4 regions of the Vibrio rotiferianus genome follow, and region 1 is predicted to be linked to each of the others. Evidence: predicted binding sites of a transcription regulator. Region 1 holds the regulator's gene; each other region holds the start of a gene.
The links. Region 1 encodes PurR, which represses purine synthesis genes. Its sites were predicted from a motif close to TNANGNAAACGTTTNCNTNA; they were not measured.
Positions count from the first base shown of each region.

Region 1 (5,929 bases):
CGCTCAGTGGTCAGGTTCAACGAGAAATCGTGCTGCTTTACCCAGCCAACCAACTCATCGATTGGTTGCTCTGCAGCATTGAGAGTCATCTCACTCATCGTTATTCCTGTTTATCGTTCTTCTTAGCCCACACATGGATATAGCGGCCTAATGAGAGGTATGGCTCTTGTCGACAAAGTTGCTTTTCTAGCGCCAACACATCTTCAAACTCGTAATCGCCCATGTATTCCATATTGCCTATGTAATCACTGAATGAACGAATACCAGATTTTCCACAAATACTAAAACCAGAATCTTCTATCCATTGATAGACCTCTTCAGGTTTTAGACCTTTCTGTGGCTGTAGTTTAAATCTTTTCCGATGAGGCATGCCGTCTAAAACATGAGGAATGTTGCCACAAACCACATTTTTATAGACTAAGCCGTGGTGGTTATAGAACATAACCGAAGCGATGCCCCCCGGCTTGACCTGTTCCAAAACGGTTTCGAGTGCGGTTTTCGGGTCTACCAACCACTCCATCACTGCGTGGAACATGACAAGGTCCACCTGCGCTTCCATATGTTCACCAATGGATTGGACAGGCGAATGAATCAGGCGATACTGCTCAAGCAAACCGTTTTTTTCAATATCCTGCTTTGCTAGTTGCAGCATTTCCGAAGATAGATCACATAAAGCGACATGATGTCCGAGCTTAGCAAGCTTTTGCGACATTTGTGCTAAACCACCACCAGCATCAAGGACTTGTAGAGCTTGATGGTCGGCGCCTAATTCACTTAGAATCTGTAGAAAATCTTCCCATACAATGATTTGGCGGATCTCACCTTTATCGGATCCGTAAATATTTTTTGCAAATTTGTGGGCGATATCGTCGAAATTACGGTCTTCTGTCACGTCTACTGGGTTATCATATCGGATTGTGCCGCTATTCTGGCACAAGAAAAGCAGGAATAAAGAGGGTCTCCCTCATTTTTATAATCAATTGATGTTTTTTCGGACTATTTAAGTATGTTTGAGCTGAAAAAAGTAATATCAGCCTTGCTCATGCCCTTACCGGCCTTACTGCTGATTGGTCTATTTGGCCTATTTTTAATTAGTTTTACCAGCAAACGTAAAACTGGTTGTTTCATTGTTCTATTCACTTTTGCTGGCATTTTCCTTGCCTCATTTCAACCTATTTCGACCAAGTTGCTCATGCCATTGGAACGCGAATACAAAGCATTCTTGCCCGTATCAGAATCTGTCGATTATGTAATGGTTTTAGGAAATGGCCATGTGATCGATGACGAAATACCACCCACCTCACAACTGAGTCGTGCTGCTTTAATGAGACTCACTGAAGGTATACGTATTCTTCGTATGTATCCAGGCGCAAAGCTCATTTTGTCAGGCTACGCTGGAGGGTCAGAGCTCAGCCATGCTCGTATGATGGCTAACGTAGCCCTTTCTCTTGGAGTGGCCAAATCCGATATCATCTTACTTGAAGATGCGAAAGATACCTGGGAAGAAGCCAGACAAGCTGCAGCATTCGTAAAACAGAAAGATATTGTACTGGTCACTTCAGCAAGCCATATGAAGCGCGCAATGTACGAGTTTCGTGCAGCAGGGATCAAGCCCATTCCAGCGCCAACCAACTTCTTGGCTGTGGCTGATGTCAACCAACCTTGGCATCGCTATGCTCCAAAAGCACAGTACCTAGAACAAACGGAACGATACTGGCACGAAACACTGGGTATTATCTGGCAGCACCTACGCGACAATATTGGCCAGGCGCCAGTCGAAGAAGCGCATTAAGCCGGCTTCAAAACTAAACCAACAGGCACAAAAAAGGAGAGCATTGCTCTCCTTTTTCTTTAACGCGTTGATTTAAGTCAGCAGACTCTAGTCACCTGCGAACATGTAGCCTTCACCATGAACGGTCACAAAGATTTGTGGGTTCTTTGGATCAAACTCCATCTTAGCGCGCATACGTCGAATAAGAACGTCGATAGTACGATCGTTTGGCGCATCCACTCGGTGGCTGATCATATTCAAAATACGCTCTCGGCTTAATACCTGATTTGGGTATGAAGACAATGCAACTAACAGCTCATACTCTGCTTTCGTTAGTTTCACTGGCTCACCATTGCGGCTTAGAGCACGACGCTGAATATCAAACGTCCACTCACCGAAGCGCACTATGTGTTCTTCATTCGTATCATTTGCTGCTTTTTGTGAACCGTTACGAGCCGCTGAGATACGCCACAGCAAGTTTTTAACGCGAACCAATAATTCCCTTAGTTCAAAAGGCTTTGTTACATAATCGTCTGCGCCCATTTCTAGGCCAACGATTTTGTCAATGCTATCCGTGCGTCCTGTCACTAATATGATGCCGATATCTGATTGGCTGCGTAATTCACGCGTAAGCATAAGGCCATCTTCACCCGGCAGGTTAATATCCAGCATGATCAAATCTACATCGCCTTCTTGAAGCACTTCGCGCATTTCAGCACCGCTTTCTGCTTCACTAACTTTGTAACCTTCATTTTGGAAATAGCCCGCAAGCTTACTGCGAGTTACAACATCATCTTCTACGACTAATACGTGATAGCTCATTTACACCACTTTCTGTCTTTTTTATCTTCCAAGACGTATTCTATTCATAACTAGTAACATATCTAGTAATAGTTACAATAAAAAGCAAGATTTTGTGGATTTATTGATGCAAAACAAGCTTATTTGCCGCCATTCATAAACATGCATATTTCCCAATAAACCATAACAATTATAGTTACTGCTATTCATTTTAATTGTTTACACTTAGGGGATAACTATTTGGGAGCAAAAAAATGCAAGAAGTGAAAGCTTTTAACGAAAAACGAGCTGAGATTTATTGGTGGTTTTCTAGCCTGTTCGCAAAAGAGCTAACAGACAAGGAGCTGGAATCTTATCATAGTGTTGAAATTCGAAGCTTTTTAGCTGGTTTGGGTGAAAATGAAACACTCAAACCATCGGTTGATGCCCTTGTTGATGCGCTTAATCGCCTACAAGATCGTGAAGATGCTCAATTAGAGCTAGCTGCGGACTTCTGTGAACTTTTTCTTAAAACAGAAAAGCACGGTGCGCTACCTTATGCCTCAATGTACATCGGTGAATCTGGTTTATTAAATGATAAACCAGCAGAAGAGATGGAAAAGCTGATGGCAGACTTTGGTGTGCAAGTTGACGAAAATCTAAAAGAGCCTGCGGATCATTTAGCAGTCGAGTTAGATTTTTTAGGCAATATGATTATCCGCTCAAATGAACTCGAGCAGGAAAAACACATGGAAGATGCGTTCGAAAAGCAAAATGAGTTCATCCAGCAACACCTTTTGACATGGCTACCTCAGTTTGCCGCTAAATGTAAGCAATTCGATGAATTTGGCTTCTATGTTAGTGTCGCGCAACTATTAATTGCATTTTGTAAACTGGACAGCACCTACCTTCTTGGTGAATAATTGCCGCCTATTTTGGGGAGTCTGTCATTCAGACTCCCTATTTTATTCGTTTGTTTTTAATCTGGCGCAGAGAAATACAATCCATTTAGCCGTTAAACTGTGACCTCCGAGGCACAAAACAACCACCTAAAACATTGCCAGCTTGCCCGCATCAGTCTAAAATGTGAGCGCAAACGATTAAATATGATTTATATGTAAACCGCTGAAATAAAGCGGTTTTTGTGTTTTCTTAACAGGATTGCTGACCAATTCCTCACTTAGTATAAGAAAGGAATATGAGACTCAGCGATAAATGTTGCTACAAACCTTTTTATACCGATTTCGGAACAACCGCTGCCAAATATCTCAGCAATGCCCCTATTCGCAGTTGCTCGGTTTGCGCAAGACCCTAAGCGTATGGTTGTCTTCACTACGGTATTTACAGTAGCTCGATACAGGACATCATTTATGGCCACTATTAAAGACGTTGCTCGCTTAGCCGGCGTTTCTACCACTACGGTTTCGCACGTAATTAATAAAACTCGCTTTGTTGCAGAAGCAACTCAAGAAAAAGTAATGAAAGCGGTGGATGAACTTAATTACGCACCAAGTGCCGTTGCGCGCAGTTTAAAGTGCAACTCAACTCGTACCATCGGTATGCTAGTAACTCAATCTACCAACCTGTTCTTCTCTGAAGTGATCGATGGTGTTGAGAGCTACTGTTACCGTCAAGGTTACACTCTTATCCTATGTAACACGGGCGGTATTTACGAGAAGCAACGTGACTACATCCGCATGCTCGCTGAAAAGCGTGTAGATGGCATTCTAGTAATGTGTTCTGACCTGACGGAAGAACTAAAAGAGATGCTTGATCGTCACTCAGACATACCTAAAGTTGTGATGGACTGGGGTCCAGAAAGCTCACAAGCAGACAAGATCATTGATAACTCAGAAGAAGGCGGTTACATCGCGACAAAATATCTGATCGACAATGGTCACACAGACATCGCGTGTTTAAGCGGTCACTTCGAAAAAGCTGCGTGCCAAGAGCGTATTGCGGGTTATCGCCGTGCAATGGCAGAAGCAAACCTTGCGGTTAACGAAGATTGGATTCTTGAAGGCAACTTTGAATGTGATACCGCTGTGCTAGCGGCAGATAACATTACTGCAATGGAAAAACGCCCTACCGCAGTTTTCTGTTTCAATGACACTATGGCACTTGGCTTGATGAGCCGCCTTCAGCAGAACGGTATCAAGGTACCAGATGATGTTTCTGTTATCGGCTATGACAACATTGAGCTGGCAGAGTACTTCTCACCACCACTAACGACTATCCACCAACCAAAACGTCGTGTGGGTAAAAACGCGTTTGAGATCCTACTAGAGCGTATCAAAGATAAAGAACACGAAAAACGAGTGTTTGAAATGCAGCCAGAGATCGTGATTAGAAATACGGTTAGAAAGCTCAACTAGTCTTTAGGTAGTACTCGTTTACTCATCATAAAAGCACCCACATGGGTGCTTTTTTATTTCACAATTCATCCGCGGCAACAGGTTTGTATGTAAAACTTTGCGGGCTTGTTATTTCTTCGTGCACTCTACTCTCTAGTACTGACCTTTTTCTGGTAGACCACTTTGTTAATCTATGAAACTTAACTCACGAAAAAATAACTATTAATTGAACTAAGATCACATTTATAAACGCAGAGTGTGATATTAGTCCAATATAGCAAGTATGCTCTCAGTGTCACGCACAGGGCAAACCACTCTAAAGAGTGGGACGCAAAGCTTCCGGCCTAAACTATCGCATGAGATAGCATGGTAGCGGGGTTACCGATGGCAAGTATGCATATGACGAGTTTACCCTTTAATGACATTGTGTCTGCATGCGTTTGCTAATCTCTCGGACCTGATTTTTGGTGGCGTAATTTAAATTACACCGAGATAACACATCATGGATAAACCGATACTCAAAGACTCTATGAAGCTTTTTGAGGTGCTTGGTACGATCAAGTCACGCTCAATGTTTGGCGGCTTTGGCCTTTTTGCTGATGAAACAATGTTTGCATTAGTCGTTAACAACCAGCTTCATATCAGAGCAGATAAAAAGACATCTTCAGACTTTGAAACTCAGGGACTTAAACCTTACGTATACAAGAAGCGTGGATTTCCTGTTGTTACTAAGTACTACGCCGTTTCACCAGACCTTTGGGATACACCACAACACTTAGTGGAAGTAGCCAAAAGTTCACTCGAAACTGCAAAGCTTGAAAAAGAACAGCAAGCCAGTTCTAAACCAACGCGTTTAAAAGACCTACCGAATCTTAGACTAGCGACAGAGAGAATGCTTAAAAAAGCTGGTATTGACTCTGTCACTCAGCTCGAAGAACAAGGTGCGCTAAACGCCTATAAAGCGATCCAGGAAACGCATACCGCTTCTGTAAGCATCGAGTTACTGTGGGCCCTTGAAGGCGCT
Region 1 covers NZ_CP018312.1:1,985,689-1,991,617, forward strand. The annotation lists gene mukF (chromosome partition protein MukF) at 1-98, opposite strand, end outside; gene cmoM (tRNA uridine 5-oxyacetic acid(34) methyltransferase CmoM) at 101-892, opposite strand; gene elyC (envelope biogenesis factor ElyC) at 1,007-1,792, shown strand; gene torR (two-component system response regulator TorR) at 1,880-2,593, opposite strand; gene torD (molecular chaperone TorD) at 2,827-3,474, shown strand; gene purR (HTH-type transcriptional repressor PurR) at 3,922-4,926, shown strand; cyclic di-GMP riboswitch class I at 5,201-5,291, shown strand; gene BSZ04_RS18300 (TfoX/Sxy family DNA transformation protein) at 5,408-5,929, shown strand, end outside.

Region 2 (5,929 bases), 1.7 Mb from region 1:
TTGGTCAGCTGGCGCAGATTCACCGAATGTTGTCATACCGATGATACGACCGTCGAAGCCAACGTACTTGTACCAGAAGTCTGCAATGCCCGCTTCTACAGCGATACGTGCTGTTACGTCTGATGGCAGTACTGATTCACGGTAAGCCGCGTCTTGTTTGTCGAATGCATCTGTTGATGGCATTGAAACAACACGTACTTTCTTACCTTCAGCGGTTAGTTGTTCTGCTGCTTTCACAGCTAGCTCAACTTCTGAACCAGTCGCGATTAGGATCAGCTCAGGCTTACCATCGCTGTCTTTCAGGATGTAACCACCTTTTGCGATATCTGCAACTTGCTCAGCAGTACGCTCTTGTTGTGCTAGGTTTTGACGAGAGAAGATAAGTGCTGATGGACCATCTTTACGTTCAATTGCTAGTTTCCAAGCTACCGCAGACTCAACTTGGTCACATGGACGCCATGTGCTCATGTTTGGAGTCAGACGTAGAGACGCGATTTGCTCAACTGGTTGGTGAGTTGGACCATCTTCGCCAAGACCGATAGAGTCGTGCGTGTAAACTTGGATGTTCTGAACTTTCATCAGAGCAGCCATACGCATAGCGTTACGTGCGTATTCCATGAACATTAGGAATGTTGCGCCGTAAGGAACGAAACCACCGTGTAGTGCGATACCGTTCATGATCGCTGTCATACCGAATTCACGTACACCGTAGTGGATGTAGTTACCAGAGAAGTCGTTCGCTTCTAGAGACTTAGAGCCAGACCACATAGTCAGGTTAGAAGGCGCTAGGTCAGCTGAGCCGCCCATGAACTCTGGAAGCATTTGACCAAACGCTTCTAGTGCGTTTTGAGATGCTTTACGTGATGCGATGTTCGCTGGGTTTGCTTGAAGGTCAGCAATGATTTGGTTTGCTTTCTCTTCCCATTCTGCAGGAAGTTCGCCGTTTAGACGACGCTTAAGCTCTGCTGCTTCAGCTGGGTAAGCCGCTGCGTATGCTTCAAACTTTGCGTTCCAAGCAGCTTCTTTCTCAGAACCTGCCGCTTTAGCATCCCACTCAGCGTATACGTCTGCAGGGATTTCAAATGCTGGGTGTTCCCAACCTAGGAATTCACGCGCTGCTGCGATTTCTTCAGCACCTAGTGGTGCACCGTGACAATCGTGTGAACCAGATTTGTTTGGTGAACCAAAACCGATGATAGTTTTAGTACAGATAAGTGTTGGACGAGGATCTGCTTTCGCAGCGATGATTGCTGCGTTGATCGCTTCAGAGTCGTGACCATCTACAGCAGGGATTACGTGCCAGCCGTAAGATTCAAAACGCTTAGGTGTATCGTCAGAGAACCAACCTTCAACGTGACCATCGATAGAGATGCCGTTGTCATCCCAGAATGCAATCAGTTTACCAAGGCCTAGTGTACCAGCAAGAGAACATGCCTCGTGCGAGATACCTTCCATCAGACAGCCGTCGCCCATAAACACGTAAGTGAAGTGGTCAACGATGTCGTGGCCTTCTTTATTGAACTGAGCTGCTAGCGCTTTCTCAGCCATAGCCATACCAACAGCGTTAGTAATGCCTTGACCTAGAGGACCTGTTGTTGTCTCGATACCAGGTGCGTAGCCGTACTCTGGGTGACCAGGAGTCTTAGAGTGAAGCTGGCGGAAGTTCTTAAGATCGTCGATAGACAGCTCGTAACCGCTCAGGTGCAGTAGAGAGTAAATCAGCATAGAGCCGTGACCGTTAGACAGTACGAAACGGTCGCGGTCAGCCCACTCTGGGTTAGCTGGGTTGTGGTTTAGGTGAGAACGCCAAAGAACTTCAGCGATATCAGCCATACCCATAGGTGCGCCTGGGTGGCCAGAGTTAGCTTGTTGAACACCATCCATGCTAAGAGCGCGGATTGCATTTGCCAGATGTTTACGAGAAGACATGTCTGCTCCTGAGTGCATTAAGCGAATTGATAAAGGAATGTGGGCACTTTCATCTAGCGAGCTGAGTATAAAAGTGCGGGCAATATTCTCTCAAAGCCAAAATCTGACTGCAAACGTTTTACTCACCATTTTTGCGGTTTTAACTCAATCTTTTTGGAGTTACTGGTGAATTTATTAAAAATTCACCCCATCAAAAGCAAACGATTGGGTAATAAGCTAGACGAATTCAAATCGAAAAAGAGCTTGTAATTCGACCGTGGGAAATTAAAATAGACGTCTAGATGTAGAAACACCTACAAACTGTATTGTATTTTTCGTGGCAAGCTTGCGTTAGTTAGCCATGAGTAAACCTAAAGATTGGAGCTATCATGGCTAAGCACCTGTTCACTTCTGAGTCAGTATCAGAAGGTCATCCAGATAAAATCGCAGACCAAATCTCTGACGCAGTTCTTGATGCAATCCTTGAGCAAGACCCAAAAGCACGCGTTGCTTGTGAAACTTACGTAAAAACCGGCATGGTAATGGTTGGTGGTGAGATCACGACTTCTGCATGGGTTGATATTGAAGAATTGACTCGTGAAACAGTACGTGAGATCGGCTATGTTCATTCTGACATGGGCTTCGACGCAAACTCGTGTGCAGTTCTAAACACCATCGGTAAGCAATCTCCAGACATCAACCAAGGTGTTGATAAATCTGATCCTAAAGAGCAAGGCGCGGGCGACCAAGGCATCATGTTCGGTTACGCAACAAACGAAACTGAAATCCTAATGCCAGCTCCAATTACTTACTCTCACCGTCTTGTTCAAAAACAAGCGGAAGTACGTAAAAACGGCACACTACCTTGGTTGCGTCCAGACGCTAAATCTCAGGTAACGTTCCAGTACGACCAAGGTAAGATCGTTGGTATCGACGCAGTTGTTCTTTCAACTCAACACTGTGACTCAATCTCTACTCCAGACCTACGTGAAGCAGTAATGGAAGAGATCATCAAGCCAGTACTACCTTCAGAGTGGATTAGCAAAGACACAAACTTCTTCATTAACCCAACCGGTCGTTTCGTTATCGGTGGTCCAATGGGTGACTGTGGTCTAACTGGTCGTAAAATCATCGTAGATACTTACGGCGGCGCAGCTCGTCACGGTGGTGGTGCATTCTCTGGTAAAGATCCATCGAAAGTAGACCGCTCTGCAGCTTACGCAGCACGTTACGTAGCGAAAAACATCGTAGCAGCTGGCATGGCTGACCGCTGTGAAATCCAACTTTCTTACGCAATCGGTGTTGCTGATCCAACGTCTATCATGGTTGAAACGTTCGGTACTGAAAAAGTATCTCACGACATCATCATTGAAGCGGTTCGTCAACACTTCGACCTACGTCCATACGGTCTACAAGAAATGCTTAACCTTCTTCAACCAATCTACAAGAAGACAGCAGCATACGGTCACTTCGGTCGCGAAGAGTTCCCATGGGAAGCGACTGATAAAGCTGAACTTCTACGCGACTTCGCTGGCATCAAGTAATCAAGCCACGCAAGAATCGATAAAGCCCTCGCCTCTGGCGAGGGCTTTTTATTTTAGACCTGTCCATTCTTTTTCTCTTTCTCCTTGAACAAAAATTCGGCAATTATTTGTAAATTGCTCCATCTCCGCCAATAGTTAACATAATGTTAAATGCACTTTCGATGTATATAACGTAAACAGCTGTGATGCAGGCTCACGTGGCTAAACAGAGTCATGAAAAACGTCAGCCAACCATCTTTTATGGCCTAGGTGCCACCGTGGGAATAAATCAAGGAGGAGTTATGCCTCGTACCGTAAATCCATCTGACTTCCAAAATAAGCGAAAGGAAGTTCCAGATAACGAATACGCCAGAACCATTCCATGCAATACCGTGAATCTTTCTGCGCCATTCCATTGGCTCGCTCTAGGCCTGCATGACTTTGTCCGCATGCCGATCATCAGTGCCTTTTATGGCATCTGTTTTATGGCGGCCGCGATCGGCATTGTGTTACTGGTGCAATGGCAAGGCACACACTTGGTAGTGATGCCAAGTCTAATTGTCTACATGCTAATCGGCCCATTCCTAGCACTCGGCTTATATGACGCAAGTTGGGAGAGAGAGCGCGGACACAAACCAAGCTTGTTCCACTCAATGAAAGCCATTGGGCGCAACTCCACCTCCCAATGGGCATTCGCCGTTATGCTCGCAGTGTGTATGATTTTCTGGATGCGAATCGCCGCACTACTTCACGCTCTATACCCTTCTGTGCAAGGTGCTCCACTTACTGAATTCCTACCATTTTTGGTTATAGGTTCTCTGGTCGGTTTTGTCTTGGCATGTGTGGTGTTCAGCATTTCTGCTTTCTCAATTCCACTTATGATGGAACGTCGCGTTGATATGATGACAGCCGTTTTCACCAGCTTCAACGCTGTAAAATCTAACATTCCTGCGATGATCGTATGGGCAGCCATTATTTGTGGCGGCATCTTAATCGGCTTTGCGACATACGGTATTGGTATGCTCTTCACTATGCCAATCCTAGGTTACGGTACATGGCATGCGTACCACGCGACTGTTAAGAAAAAACACACGCCTTAGAAAACTGATGCTATGATCCAGCCCTCGCCAATGCGGGGGCTTTTTTATTGAGTAAATGGGGTGAATCGTGGATATAGAACTGAGCTACAAAGCCAAGCAAGTGATGGCCGATTGCATCGCCATGGCAGAACAAGCTTTCCAACGTTCTTTCCCCATTCCATCCCTGACTTTCAATGTACGTGGCAAAGCCGCAGGAAAAGCCTACTTACAGCTGAATGAGGTTCGATTGAATCCAAAACTCTTTAAAGAAAACCCTCAAGCCTTTCTTGAAGAAGTGCTCCCACATGAAGTCGCGCATCTCATTACTTATCAAGTCTACGGTCGAGTTCGCCCGCACGGAAAGGAGTGGCAAGGCGTAATGGAAGCTGTGTTCAAAGTGCCAGCCAAAACCACTCACAGCTTCGATGTGGCCTCTGTGCAAGGTAAAACCTTTGAATACCAATGTAGCTGTATGACCTACCCGTTATCGATTCGTCGCCATAACAAAGTTCTTCGTAAAGAAGCGGTGTATTCATGCCAAAAATGCCGTCGACCACTTAGCTTTACTGGCACGCAGCTCTCCTAAAGCCACGAGCATCCACTTTTCTGTTCCAGAAAGAGAGACATTCGATCTCAAAGCACTGCTTTTCGAGATCTACTGTTAACTTACTCATCACTAAAGCCCATTTATGCGTGTTAGAATGAATAAAGTCATACTTTATAAAGACTTTAATCATGAAATACCTGTTCTCTTTATTCCTACTTGTGCTTTCTAGTGCGGCAATGGCTGCACCTCCAAGCTCTTTCTCTGCGGCTAAGCGTGAAGCGGTAAAAATTTACGCCGATCACCCAACCAGCTTCTACTGTGGTTGTGACATCAAATGGCAAGGTAAGAAAGGCATACCGGATCTTGCTTCATGTGGCTACCAAGTTCGTAAGCAAGAAAAGCGCGCATCACGCATCGAATGGGAGCACGTTGTCCCAGCATGGCAATTCGGCCACCAGCGTCAGTGTTGGCAAAATGGTGGACGCAAAAACTGCACAAGAAACGACAAAGTTTTCAAATCAATGGAAGCTGATCTCCACAACCTGACTCCGGCTATCGGTGAGGTAAACGGCGACCGTTCAAACTACAACTTCAGCCAGTGGAACGGCATGGACGGTGTCAGCTACGGTCGTTGTGAAATGCAAGTTAACTTTAAGCAGCGTAAAGTCATGCCGCCCGATCGCGCGCGTGGTTCAATTGCGCGTACTTACCTCTACATGAGTAAAGAGTACGGCTTCAAACTTTCGAAACAACAAACTCAGTTAATGAGTGCTTGGAACAAAACCTACCCTGTAGACAAGTGGGAATGTGAGCGTGATGAGCGCATTGCTAAGATTCAAGGCAACCACAACCCATTCGTTCAAGAGGCTTGT
Region 2 covers NZ_CP018312.1:311,756-317,684, reverse strand. The annotation lists gene tkt (transketolase) at 1-1,929, opposite strand, end outside; gene metK (methionine adenosyltransferase) at 2,298-3,452, shown strand; gene BSZ04_RS10550 (DUF2189 domain-containing protein) at 3,734-4,531, shown strand; gene BSZ04_RS10545 (SprT family zinc-dependent metalloprotease) at 4,599-5,096, shown strand; gene endA (deoxyribonuclease I) at 5,246-5,929, shown strand, end outside.
Region 2: metK (methionine adenosyltransferase) is a predicted target of PurR. The motif match lies at 2,122-2,141, and genes of this name have one in related genera.

Region 3 (5,929 bases), 1.0 Mb from region 1:
TCGAGCTGAAAATGGATGATTCAACCATCACGGTGTCGTTCGATGATTGGTTGTACCGCCAGGATGATATGCACGTGTTTAACCTTACCAAGATTAAGAAGTTTGGCGTTGAAGTAGGGACGATTACTCTTTTCTTCCAGAGGCAATAGAAATAAAGAAACGAGATGCGGGAGCGCTTCGCTTTAGGAGTCGAGATTGAGGCGCGGTAAGTTTAGCGAAAGGAAGATGAATTTGGTGTGTGGATAGCAGTTGCATCTGGAATGGCTATAACCGAGCCTTATCCCTTATCCCTTATCCCTTATCCCTTATCCCTTATCCTGAAGCTTAGCGTTCCATAGGGAGAATCCCGTTCCCCCTAAACGAAGAAAGGGTTGACGCTTTCACGTCAACCCTCAAAATTATCCGATTCTCGATTCTCGATTCTCGATTCTCGATTCTCGATTCTCTTACAGCTTATCTGTCAGCTCGATTGCTTGACCGATGTAGTTTGCTGGCGTCATCTCTTTCAGACGTGCTTTCTCGTGTTCAGGAAGCTCAAGACCGTCGATGAAGTTACGCATTGCTTCGCCGTCTACACGCTTACCACGAGTTAGCTCTTTTAGCTTCTCGTATGGCTTCTCGATGCCGTAACGACGCATTACTGTTTGTACTGGCTCAGCTAGTACTTCCCAGTTCTTATCTAGTTCAGCAAGAAGTGCTTCGCGGTTTACTTCTAGCTTGCTGATGCCTTTAAGCGTAGAAGTGTAAGCGATGATTGCGTAGCCAACACCAACACCAAGGTTACGTAGAACTGTTGAGTCAGTTAGGTCACGCTGCCAACGAGAGATAGGCAGTTTCTGTGCTAGGTGGCCGAATACAGCGTTCGCAAGGCCTAGGTTACCTTCTGAGTTTTCAAAGTCGATTGGGTTAACTTTGTGAGGCATGGTTGAAGAACCGATCTCACCAGCAATAGTTTTTTGCTTGAAGTGGCCTAGTGCAATGTAACCCCAAACGTCACGGTCGAAGTCAATCAGGATAGTGTTGAAACGAGCGATAGCGTCGAACAGCTCAGCGATGTAATCGTGTGGCTCGATCTGAGTTGTGTATGGGTTCCAAGTAACGCCTAGAGACTCAGTGATGAACTCTTCAGAGAACTTGTGCCAATCTAGCTCTGGGTAAGCGGAAAGGTGTGCGTTGTAGTTACCAACTGCACCGTTGATTTTCGCTAAGATCTCAACGTTTTCGATTTGCTTGAATTGACGCTCCATACGGTACGCCACGTTTGCCATTTCTTTACCCATAGTAGATGGAGAAGCAGGCTGACCGTGTGTACGAGATAGTAGAGGAATATCGCGGTATTCCACTGCTAGTGCTTTGATAGCGTCGATTAGGTTACGGATTTCTGGAAGAATCACGTTCTCACGCGCTTCTTTAAGCATAAGAGCGTGTGAAGTGTTGTTGATGTCTTCAGAAGTACATGCAAAGTGGAAGAACTCGTTTACTGCGTGCAGTTCAGGAACGTCTGCTACTTTCTCTTTTAGGAAGTATTCAACCGCTTTAACGTCGTGGTTAGTTGTACGCTCGATCTCTTTGATACGGCGTGCATCTTCTTCAGAGAAGTTTGCAGCAAGGTCGTCTAGGAATTGGTTTGCTTCTGCGCTAAACGCTGGCACTTCTGCAATTTCAGCAGTAGCAGCAAGCTTTTGTAGCCAGCGGATTTCAACGATAGTACGGTATTTTAGTAGACCGTATTCACTGAAAATTTCGCGTAACGCAATTGTCTTGCTTCCGTAACGGCCGTCTACTGGTGAAACAGCAGTCAATGCTGACAGTTCCATGATGTTCTCCTGAATTGGGTTTCTAAATTTCGTGAGCTTTATACCAATAACTGTGGCAATTGTCACGAATATTGCGCAAACGTTTGCGCGAGATTTGTTTTGGTCTAAAAAAATGAGCTCGCGATAAACGCGAGCTGCTTACTAGATACCTTATTACATTCGAGCAAGAAGGATTTGCGCTTGCTCTACCATCTTTTTGCGTCCGAAGATTAGGTGGCGACGTTTACCGCCAACTTGACGCCAAAGTACTGCACTACGAATACCCGATAACAACAGCGCACGAACTTTGTGCTGGTTAGAGGTTTGTTGCAGTACCGATGGAGTACCAGTTACTTGAATACGAGGACCAATAGGGCTGACTACATCCAAGTAAATGCTTGCTAGGTTGCTGATCATTTGGTCATCTAGCAATTCAAAATGTTCCGTTTGACGCTGAGCCATTTGGATGCGATCACCAAGTTGTGACATTGCATCGTTACGACCCGATAGCTTGCGCTCTAATGCCATTAGGCTGATGATGTAGCGAGTGACTTCACTTCCCGATGGGGTGCTATCAATCCCTTTCACCAAGCATTCAAGACCCAGCTTAAGATCGGCTTCGCGACCGAAAACACCAATGGTGTTCGCTGGGCTAGTATTCAAAATGGCGTTAATTGACGTTTCAAAGGCATCTTGATCACAATGTCCGTCTCTCGCTACCTGCTGAACTAAAGCAACAGCTTGGCAGATACCTGCAAAAGCGATAGTACGGTCATAAAGTGTATTCGCCACGTAACGACTCCTAAGCTTGAGAATATTTAATGCGTTGCTCGATGATGCCGCCACCTAGGCACACGTCATCTTTATAGAACACAGCTGATTGACCTGGCGTCACAGCAATTTGTGGCTCGTCAAAGATCACTTTAATGTTTTCATCATCGATAGGGATGATTGTACAAGGAATATCTTCCTGACGGTAACGAGTTTTCACTGTGCACTTCATAACATCGCGAATTGGCTCACGATCTACCCAGTGAAGTTGTGATGCAAGTAGACCTTCTGATTTCAGCATTGGGTGGTCTTTACCTTGAACGGCAATCAAAACGTTACGTTTAAGATCTTTCTCGCCAACGAACCATGGGTCTTCGTTACCACCGCCGCCTTTACGGCCACCGATGTGTAGACCTTTACGCTGGCCTAGTGTGTGGTACATAAGGCCTTGGTGCTGACCAATCACTTCGCCCTCAGGTGTTTCAATATTACCTGGTTGAGCCGGAAGATATTTACCAAGGAACTCTGTGAACTTACGTTCTCCGATGAAACAGATACCCGTAGAGTCTTTCTTTTTCGCCGTGATTAGATCTTGTTCTTCCGCGATGCGGCGCACTTCTGGCTTCTCTAGATCACCCACAGGGAATAGGCTACGCGCAACTTGCTCGTGGCTTAGCGTGTATAGGAAGTAGCTTTGGTCTTTATTGCCATCTAGACCACGTAGCATCTGTGGCTTTTCACCGTTTTCTGGGAAAGAGCGACGCACGTAGTGACCCATTGCAATGTAATCAGCATCAAGCACTTCATCAGCGAATTCTAGGAATGCTTTGAACTTGATTTCTTTGTTACAAAGAATGTCTGGGTTTGGTGTACGGCCTGCTTTGTATTCAGCAAGGAAGTACTCAAATACATTATCCCAGTACTCAGCAGCAAAGTTGATGGTGTGTAGGTGAATGCCTAGCTTGTCACATACTGCCTGAGCATCAGCAAGATCTTCTGCTGCTGTACAATATTCTTCGTTGTCATCTTCTTCCCAGTTCTTCATGAACAGGCCTTCTACTTGGTAGCCTTGTTGCTTGAGAAGATACGCAGAAACAGATGAATCAACGCCGCCGGACATACCGACGATGACTTTCTTTTGGCTGTTATCAGACATTACTAAACACCACTTAAATAAACGGGACGCAGATTCTACCAGAATCCACAGGCCGGTGACAGATCCGAGATCGAAATCACACTTCGATTTGCTGCACTTTTCTCCAACAAAATCGCAAGTTGGTAATTTCATAAGTATAGAGATGGTATATATGGCATAGTTGGCAAAAATCCAAGAGGAAAAATCAAATGACCGAAGAAAACCAATTTATGCAAGAAGCTGAGTTGATTGAAATTGTCGAAAATCAACTCGAAGACAGCAACCCACTTAAAGTAAAAGAAACACTCATGCGCCTAATGATGACAGGCACACCACGTGAAGACGCGATTGCAATGATGGCGTGTGCGATGTCGATTGAGATTTTTGACGTGATGAAAAATGAAGGGGAGTTCAACTTAAAGCGTTATAGCGAGCACCTGGAGCAATTACCTGATCTAAGCTTTATGGAAGGTGAATAAGTAGCCTGAAAGAAAAAAATAGACTGCAAACGTTTGCTATAATTGCTTTTATTGCTGCTTTTATAACAGCGGTATAGAATCCGTTCTCCTTTTCATCCCTTATTCAGACAAACAATATGAAATTTCCTGGACAACGCAAATCGAAGCATTATTTTCCTGTTCATGCTCGCGACCCTTTAGTGAGTCAAGCACAAGAAAGCAAGAAAATGACGCGTACTCACATTATCGGTATTGATCAGACGTTGGTAGATATCGAAGCTAAAGTTACCACGGATGTAATCGAAAAATATGGTTTGAGTAAGGGACACTCGCTGGTAATTGATGATGCAACGGCAGAAGCGCTTTACCAGCAGCTAAAAGAAGACAACCTAATTACGAATGAGTATGCGGGCGGTACGATCGGTAACACGCTACATAACTACTCTGTATTGGCAGATGACCGCTCTACACTTCTAGGCGTTATGAGCCAGGATATCAAAATCGGTAGCTACGGTTACCGCTACCTATGTAATACGTCAAGCCGTATGGACTTAAACTACCTACAAGGTGTTGAAGGTGCAATCGGTCGTTGTTTTGCTCTTATTACTGAAGACGGTGAACGTACTTTCGCAATCAGCGAAGGCCAAATGAACCAACTTCACCCAGACAATATTCCTGAGAAAATCTTCAAGAGTGCATCTGCTCTGGTTCTCACAGCGTACCTAGTGCGTTGTAAAGAAGGCGACCCAATGCCTGAAGCAACCATGCGCGCGATTGAATACGCGAAGAAACACGACGTACCAGTGGTATTAACACTAGGTACTAAATTCGTTATTCAAGATGATCCTACATTCTGGCAAGAATTTATTCGCGATAACGTATCGGTTGTGGCAATGAATGAAGATGAAGCAGAGGCACTTACTGGTGAATCTGATCCATTGGCTGCGTCTGATAAAACATTAGAATGGGCTGATCTTGTATTATGTACAGCGGGCCCTGTTGGATTGTTTATGGCGGGTTATACAGAAGATGATGCTAAGCGCGAAACTTCACTTCCATTGCTTCCTGGCTCGATCGCGGAATTTAACCGCTACGAATTTAGCCGTCCAGCGAAAAAGGATGCAAGTGTAAACCCAATTAAAGTTTATTCTCATATTTCTCCTTATATGGGTGGCCCAGAGAAAATTAAAAATACCAATGGTGCTGGTGATGCTGCGTTATCTGCAGTACTTCATGATATGGCCGCAAATAAGTACCACAAAGAAAATGTGCCAAACTCCAGCAAGCATGCGCATCAGTTTTTAACGTATTCTTCGTTTTCGCAAGTATGTAAATACGCGAACCGTGCAAGCTATGAAGTGCTAGTGCAGCATTCTCCTCGTCTATCCCGTGGACTGCCTGAGCGAGAAGATAGCCTAGAAGAGGCGTACTGGGAGCGTTAACCGTTCTTCACCATGACTTTATAAGGCGCATATTTTTATGCGCCTTTTTTGTCTGAGCTTTCTGAGTTTAGTGAAGAATACAAATGTGTAAGAGATAAAAAAAGGCTCCTTAGAGGAGCCTTTTTAGTATGACTGTTGGTCGAGATTAGATTAGGAAATCATCTAGCGATTTACCGGCATCCAATTGCTCTTGAATTGCAGAAGGTGTACGGCCTTGGCCTGTCCAAGTTTTCTCTTCGCCAGTTGTATCTACATATTTGTATTTAGCTGGGCGTGGAGCGCGCTTAGACTTAGTTTTTGTTTTTGTTTCACCTGATAGTGCGCTAA
Region 3 covers NZ_CP018312.1:982,354-988,282, forward strand. The annotation lists gene BSZ04_RS13635 (DUF3833 domain-containing protein) at 1-149, shown strand, start outside; gene purB (adenylosuccinate lyase) at 447-1,817, opposite strand; gene hflD (high frequency lysogenization protein HflD) at 1,971-2,588, opposite strand; gene mnmA (tRNA 2-thiouridine(34) synthase MnmA) at 2,599-3,723, opposite strand; gene BSZ04_RS13655 (hypothetical protein) at 3,912-4,181, shown strand; gene BSZ04_RS13660 (inosine/guanosine kinase) at 4,298-5,602, shown strand; gene BSZ04_RS13665 (H-NS family histone-like protein) at 5,748-5,929, opposite strand, start outside.
Region 3: BSZ04_RS13660 (inosine/guanosine kinase) is a predicted target of PurR. The motif match lies at 4,203-4,222, and genes of this name have one in related genera.

Region 4 (5,929 bases), 850 kb from region 1:
GCATCGTATTTATCGACGAAATCGATAAGATTTGTAAGCGCGGTGAGAGCTCTGGCCCTGACGTGTCTCGTGAAGGTGTTCAACGTGATCTACTACCTCTGATCGAAGGTAGCACAGTATCAACCAAGCACGGTATGGTGAAAACAGATCATATCCTGTTTGTTGCTTCAGGTGCATTCCAAGTGGCAAAACCTTCTGATTTAATCCCAGAGCTACAAGGTCGTCTACCTATTCGTGTTGAGCTTGAAGCGCTAACTAGCAACGATTTCAAACGCATCCTAACTGAACCGAAAGCGTCTCTAACTGAGCAATACATTGCACTAATGAAGACAGAAGACGTGGACGTCGAGTTCACTGAAGATGGCATCACGCAAATCGCGGAAGCGGCATGGACAGTAAACGAAACCACTGAGAACATTGGTGCTCGCCGTCTACACACTGTGATGGAACGTCTGATGGATGAGATTTCTTACGATGCGACGGAAAAAGCCGGTGAGAAATTCGTCATCAACGCGGCATACGTGAAAGACCGCCTAGGCGATACGATTGAAGATGAAGATCTAAGTCGCTTCATTCTTTAACGAGCACTCTATAGAGTTCAAAGCCCAGAACCTTGTTTCTGGGCTTTTTCGTTCTTAATGACCGTTATTCTTGCTACCTTTGGAGCAAAAGAGTTCGTCATCCTAGCGAGCTCAAGCGAGACTAAGGATCTAATAACAACATTCACCGTCCCCCTCTCTTTCCAAGAAAGAGCGCTATTTTATTCCCTCAAATATGGAAACTGTGTTCCTTCTCCGTAACCCTTTGACTCTTAATTGAGTTGCGTCAGGTCAATAGCGTAACGGGCGCTTTGTGCTTATACTGGGCACATTGGTTACTAGCACGAAATATCCATGAAACAATCTTTACAGATCTGGCTTGAAGCCGCTCGTCCAAAAACATTACCACTGGCACTGGTATCGATTCTTACTGGGAGCGTACTCGCATATTCTGCGGGGCACTTTTCTCTTACGATCGCTATCATGGCATTTGTCACTGCCACGCTACTGCAAATTTTGTCTAACCTAGCGAACGATTATGGTGATGCTGTGCAAGGCACAGATAACGACAATCGCTTAGGTCCTCAGCGCGCGATGCAGTCTGGTGCAGTAACCGCAGACCAAATGAAGAAAGCGATCATCTTCAACATCATCCTGACTGCTATTGCAGGCTTAACTTTGGTGTTTTATGCCCTAAGCTCTTTTGAAAGTATCCTTACTTTTATCGGGTTAGGTATTCTTGCCATCCTAGCGGCAATTGCTTACACCATGGGCAGCAAGCCATACGGCTATGTTGGCTTGGGGGATCTCTCAGTATTCTTATTCTTTGGTTTACTTGGGGTCTCGGGGACGTACTTCCTTCACACTGGTCATGTGGATGCCACACTTTTCCTACCAGCGTTAGGTTGTGGCCTGCTAGCGGTTGCGGTACTGAACATCAACAACATGCGTGATATTGAAAACGACAGTGAATGCGGCAAACGCACCATGGCGGTTCGACTTGGCCAACGTAAAGCGAAGCAATACCACTTTATTTTGCTTGGCTCTGCCCTCGTAGCTTTTGCAAGCTATTTACTGATTCAAGGCAAGCCGGTTTGGATCAGCCTGCCATTCCTTGTCAGTGTGTATGTAGTCGCGCAGCACGGTAGAGCAGTATGGCAAACGCAGCAACCAGCACAAATTGCACCGATGATGCCCGTTGTCGTCAAATGCTCTCTGGTAACTAACGTTTTGTTTGCAACAATTGTGGTAGCTCAAACTCTCGTGAGTTAAAAAAGGAATGTCATTGCATTGACTTAATGCCTCTATATACTCAAAGACAACAGTTTCTGTTTAGAAAGGCACGCTATGGAATACAATACCTCAGCACTCTGTGATATCTATCTTGATCAGGTAGATGTGGTTGAACCGATGTTCAGTAACTTTGGTGGTCGCGCATCCTTCGCAGGACAAGTGACAACGATTAAGTGTTTTGAAGACAACACACTGATCCGCGAAACGTTAGAGCAAGATGGTATCGGGCGAGTATTGTTGATTGATGGTGGCGGCTCTCTACGCAGAGCATTAATCGATGCAGAAATCGCAACACTAGCCGAAGAGAATGAATGGGAAGGGATTGTCGTTTACGGGTGTGTCCGCGAAGTGGATGAACTTGAAGACATGAATCTAGGCATTCAAGCACTAGCCTCTATTCCTGTTGGTGCAGCTAACCAAGGTATCGGTGAAATTGACGTACCTGTGAACTTTGGCGGAGTCAGCTTCCTACCAGAAGATTACATCTACGCAGACAGCACCGGCATTATTCTTTCACCAGAGCCGCTCAACATTGATCTTGAACTAGATGCGGATGACGAAGAACAAGAGTTAAGTTAGCCAGCCTCAAATACACAAACACCCGCACATGGCGGGTGTTTTTGAATCTGGATGCAGAGTGGATTATTCCACTTCGTCCATCTTGCCAAGTAGTGCACGAATGCGCTCTTGCCATTGCGCGTGCTCTTGTTGAGCCTGCTGAGATTTTTGCTCAAGTTCTTCACGTTGTGAACGAAGCTCAGTCGCTTCAGTTTCAAGCTTTGCTTTGTCTTCTTTCAGCTCTTCAACTTCCATTTGAAGAAGAGTGATTGTGTCAACTGCAGTTTGAATTTTCGCTTCTAGTTTTTCTAGTACTTCAAAAGACATCTGGGCCTACCTTGATTATTCGGTTGGGATGAATCGTCATCGTTCATCTAATATAGCTTCATTCTACTCAGCGTAGCGTTCAGAAACACTTACTATATTCGATCTTTCGCATCATTCGGTTAAAAAATCAGCGCAATCTCACTAAACCTTGACTTTTCTTATCTACGAAGCATTTTTGCTCCTCTTTTTTGCCCATGATGAGCGCTAAAAGTCACTCTACATTGATCAAATTCAACTTAGATAGAGTTAAAGCTCAGCAAAAAGGCAAACGTTTACTTTGTGGTGTGATAGAATCGCCGCGCAAATTCTTCTTCCCCTGTTACTTGGAGACATCATGAAACGCGATTTAGCAATGGCATTTTCCCGTGTTACTGAAGGTGCAGCACTAGCTGGTTACAAATGGCTAGGCCGTGGCGACAAAAATGCAGCCGACGGTGCGGCTGTTGAGGTAATGCGCACCCTACTGAATAAAACAGACATCAGCGGTGAAATCGTTATTGGTGAAGGTGAGATCGATGATGCACCAATGCTCTACATCGGCGAACAAGTTGGTTGTGGTGGCGATGAAGTGGATATCGCAGTAGACCCAATCGAAGGCACCCGCATGACAGCGATGGGCCAATCGAACGCACTTGCTGTATTAGCTGCGGGCGAGAAAGGCAGCTTCTTGAAAGCGCCTGACATGTACATGGAGAAATTAGTAGTAGGCCCTGGCGCAAAAGGCGTTATCGACCTTGGCAAACCACTCAAAGAAAACCTAGAAAACGTCGCTAAAGCACTGAACAAATCTCTTGATACACTTGTTGTCATTACTCTTGCTAAACCTCGTCACGATGACGTGATCGCAGAGATGCAAGCAATGGGCGTTCGCGTATTCGCAGTGCCAGATGGTGATGTAGCCGCTTCTATCTTAACGTGTATGCCAGACAGCGAAGTAGACGTAATGTACTGCATCGGTGGTGCACCAGAAGGCGTAGTATCAGCTGCGGTTATCCGCGCGCTAGACGGTGACATGCACGGTCGCCTTCTTCCTCGCCACGAAGTAAAAGGTGATACGGAAGAAAACCGCATCTACGGCGCAGCAGAGCTTCAGCGCTGTGAAGAAATGGGTGTTAAAGCCAATGTCATTCTAAAAATGGAAGACATGGCGCGCAGCGACAACGTTGTGTTCTCAGCAACAGGCATCACTAAGGGTGACCTACTAGAAGGCATCTCTCGCCAAGGCAACATCGCAACGACAGAAACTCTATTGATCCGCGGCCGCTGTCGCACTATCCGCCGTATCAAATCTACGCACTACCTAGAGCGTAAAGATCCGGAAGTGCGAGATATTATTCTTTAAGTATTGTTCGAGGCTCCCACTCACTCTGAGTTGGAGCCTTTCTTTCCTTGTAAGTCATTCTAGCGAGCCTCAGCGAGACTAAGAATCTAGTTCCAGCAAGCTCTTAGCCTTTATTCCTACCCCAGACCACAGAATCAACGGATAATAGATTCTGAATCACACTCGTTCCTCGTTGTTCAGAATGACGATTACTTTAGCAAGCTAATAAACCAAAAGAATTCGTCATCCTAGCGGCTCAAGCGAGACTAAGGATCTATTATTAGCGCGCTGGGATTTATGAGCTTTATCACCTCTATAATGCTTGGAATGTAGATTCTGAATCACGTTCGTTCCTCGTTGTTCAGAATGACGATATATATTTGTTCGCATGAACATAGGCCCGACAAATCCCCACTCAAATTAAGTCAACACTTTTCTTTACTAACCCTATCGCGCATAATATGTACGGATGTATAAAGGTGGGTATATGAAGACCGTAGATAGGATTTTGCAAATCGTTAAGCGTGACGGGTCTGTCACAGCAAAACAACTCTCTTCTGAGCTGGGTATGACGACCATGGGTGCGCGTCAGCATCTGCAAGGCTTGGAAGATGACGGGATCCTGTCCACGTATGATATGAAAGTGAAAGTTGGTCGCCCAACTCGCCATTGGTCTTTGACACAAAAAGGTCACGAGCAATTTGCTGACCGACATGGCGAGCTCACCATTCAGTTTATCGAAGCGGTTGAACACATTTTTGGCAAAGACGGCCTCGACAAAGTGACCTCAGAGCGAGAAAAGCTTACCCAGCAGAACTATCAACAGCACATCGAACAATGTGATTCACTAGAAAGCAAGCTTAGAACGCTAGTGTCTCTTCGTGAACAAGAAGGGTATATGGCGGAGCTTGAACAAGATGAACACGGCTTTATTCTTATTGAAAACCATTGCCCTATCTGCAAAGCAGCCACTCGTTGCCCGAGTTTGTGCTCATCTGAACTCAATGTCTTTCAATCTCTACTGGGTGACAATACCACCATAGAACGAACCGAACACATCATCAGTGGTCAACGACGTTGTGTATATCGCATCTACCAGTAAATGAACTCAATACACCTCAAACACAACCCGTCTTAAAACTGAGACCATCTAAACGTTACCACTGACAACAGCCAGAACTGAATTACGCTTACTTTACTATCATTAAAAATGTTCCAGATGGAATTGGAAGTAAAGTTATGCCAAATACAGTTAAGACTCAGCACTTACCGCCCTTCGACGAAATGGTGAGAATGGCGGAGAAAGATCCAGAAGCGTTTGAACAATTTCGTCATGATATGGCAAAAGAAATGATCGATTCTGCGTCGAATCAGATGAAAGACCGACTATGGGCTCAGCAAAGCCATATTGATCGTGTGATTGATAATTGTAAGAACCCCAATCATACCAACGTCGTTCTGATGAACGAGCTCCAGAAGCAAATGGTGAAGTTTAGAGAGGCACTAGAGGGAGATGGTGAGCCATCGCAAAAGGCAGATGTGGTTGAGCTAATCGCATTTAAAGGCCGAAATGATTTTTACTGAACACTACTGGATATATCGAGAAAGTTAGGGTTAGATTCTCTCACTAATTCTAACTTCCACTCTCGCTTCCATTGCTTCAGTTGTTTTTCACGACTAATTGCAGTCGGTATGTCTTCAAACAACTCAAAGTAGACGAGCTTGTGCACATTATATTTCTTGGTAAAACCTTCTACTATGCCGTTTTTATGCTGCCATATTCTTTGCGGCAACTGACTGGTAACACCAATGTAGAGAACAGCGTTGTTGTTTGAAGTTAGGATATAGACACAAGGTACCTTGTCGATAGCTCTTTCTCCTTAATGATCTA
Region 4 covers NZ_CP018312.1:2,833,814-2,839,742, forward strand. The annotation lists gene hslU (HslU--HslV peptidase ATPase subunit) at 1-581, shown strand, start outside; gene BSZ04_RS22285 (1,4-dihydroxy-2-naphthoate polyprenyltransferase) at 894-1,811, shown strand; gene rraA (ribonuclease E activity regulator RraA) at 1,887-2,411, shown strand; gene zapB (cell division protein ZapB) at 2,475-2,717, opposite strand; gene glpX (class II fructose-bisphosphatase) at 3,052-4,059, shown strand; gene BSZ04_RS22305 (helix-turn-helix transcriptional regulator) at 4,526-5,140, shown strand; gene BSZ04_RS22310 (DUF3135 domain-containing protein) at 5,278-5,622, shown strand; gene BSZ04_RS22315 (GIY-YIG nuclease family protein) at 5,616-5,906, opposite strand.
Region 4: glpX (class II fructose-bisphosphatase) is a predicted target of PurR. The motif match lies at 2,978-2,997, and genes of this name have one in related genera.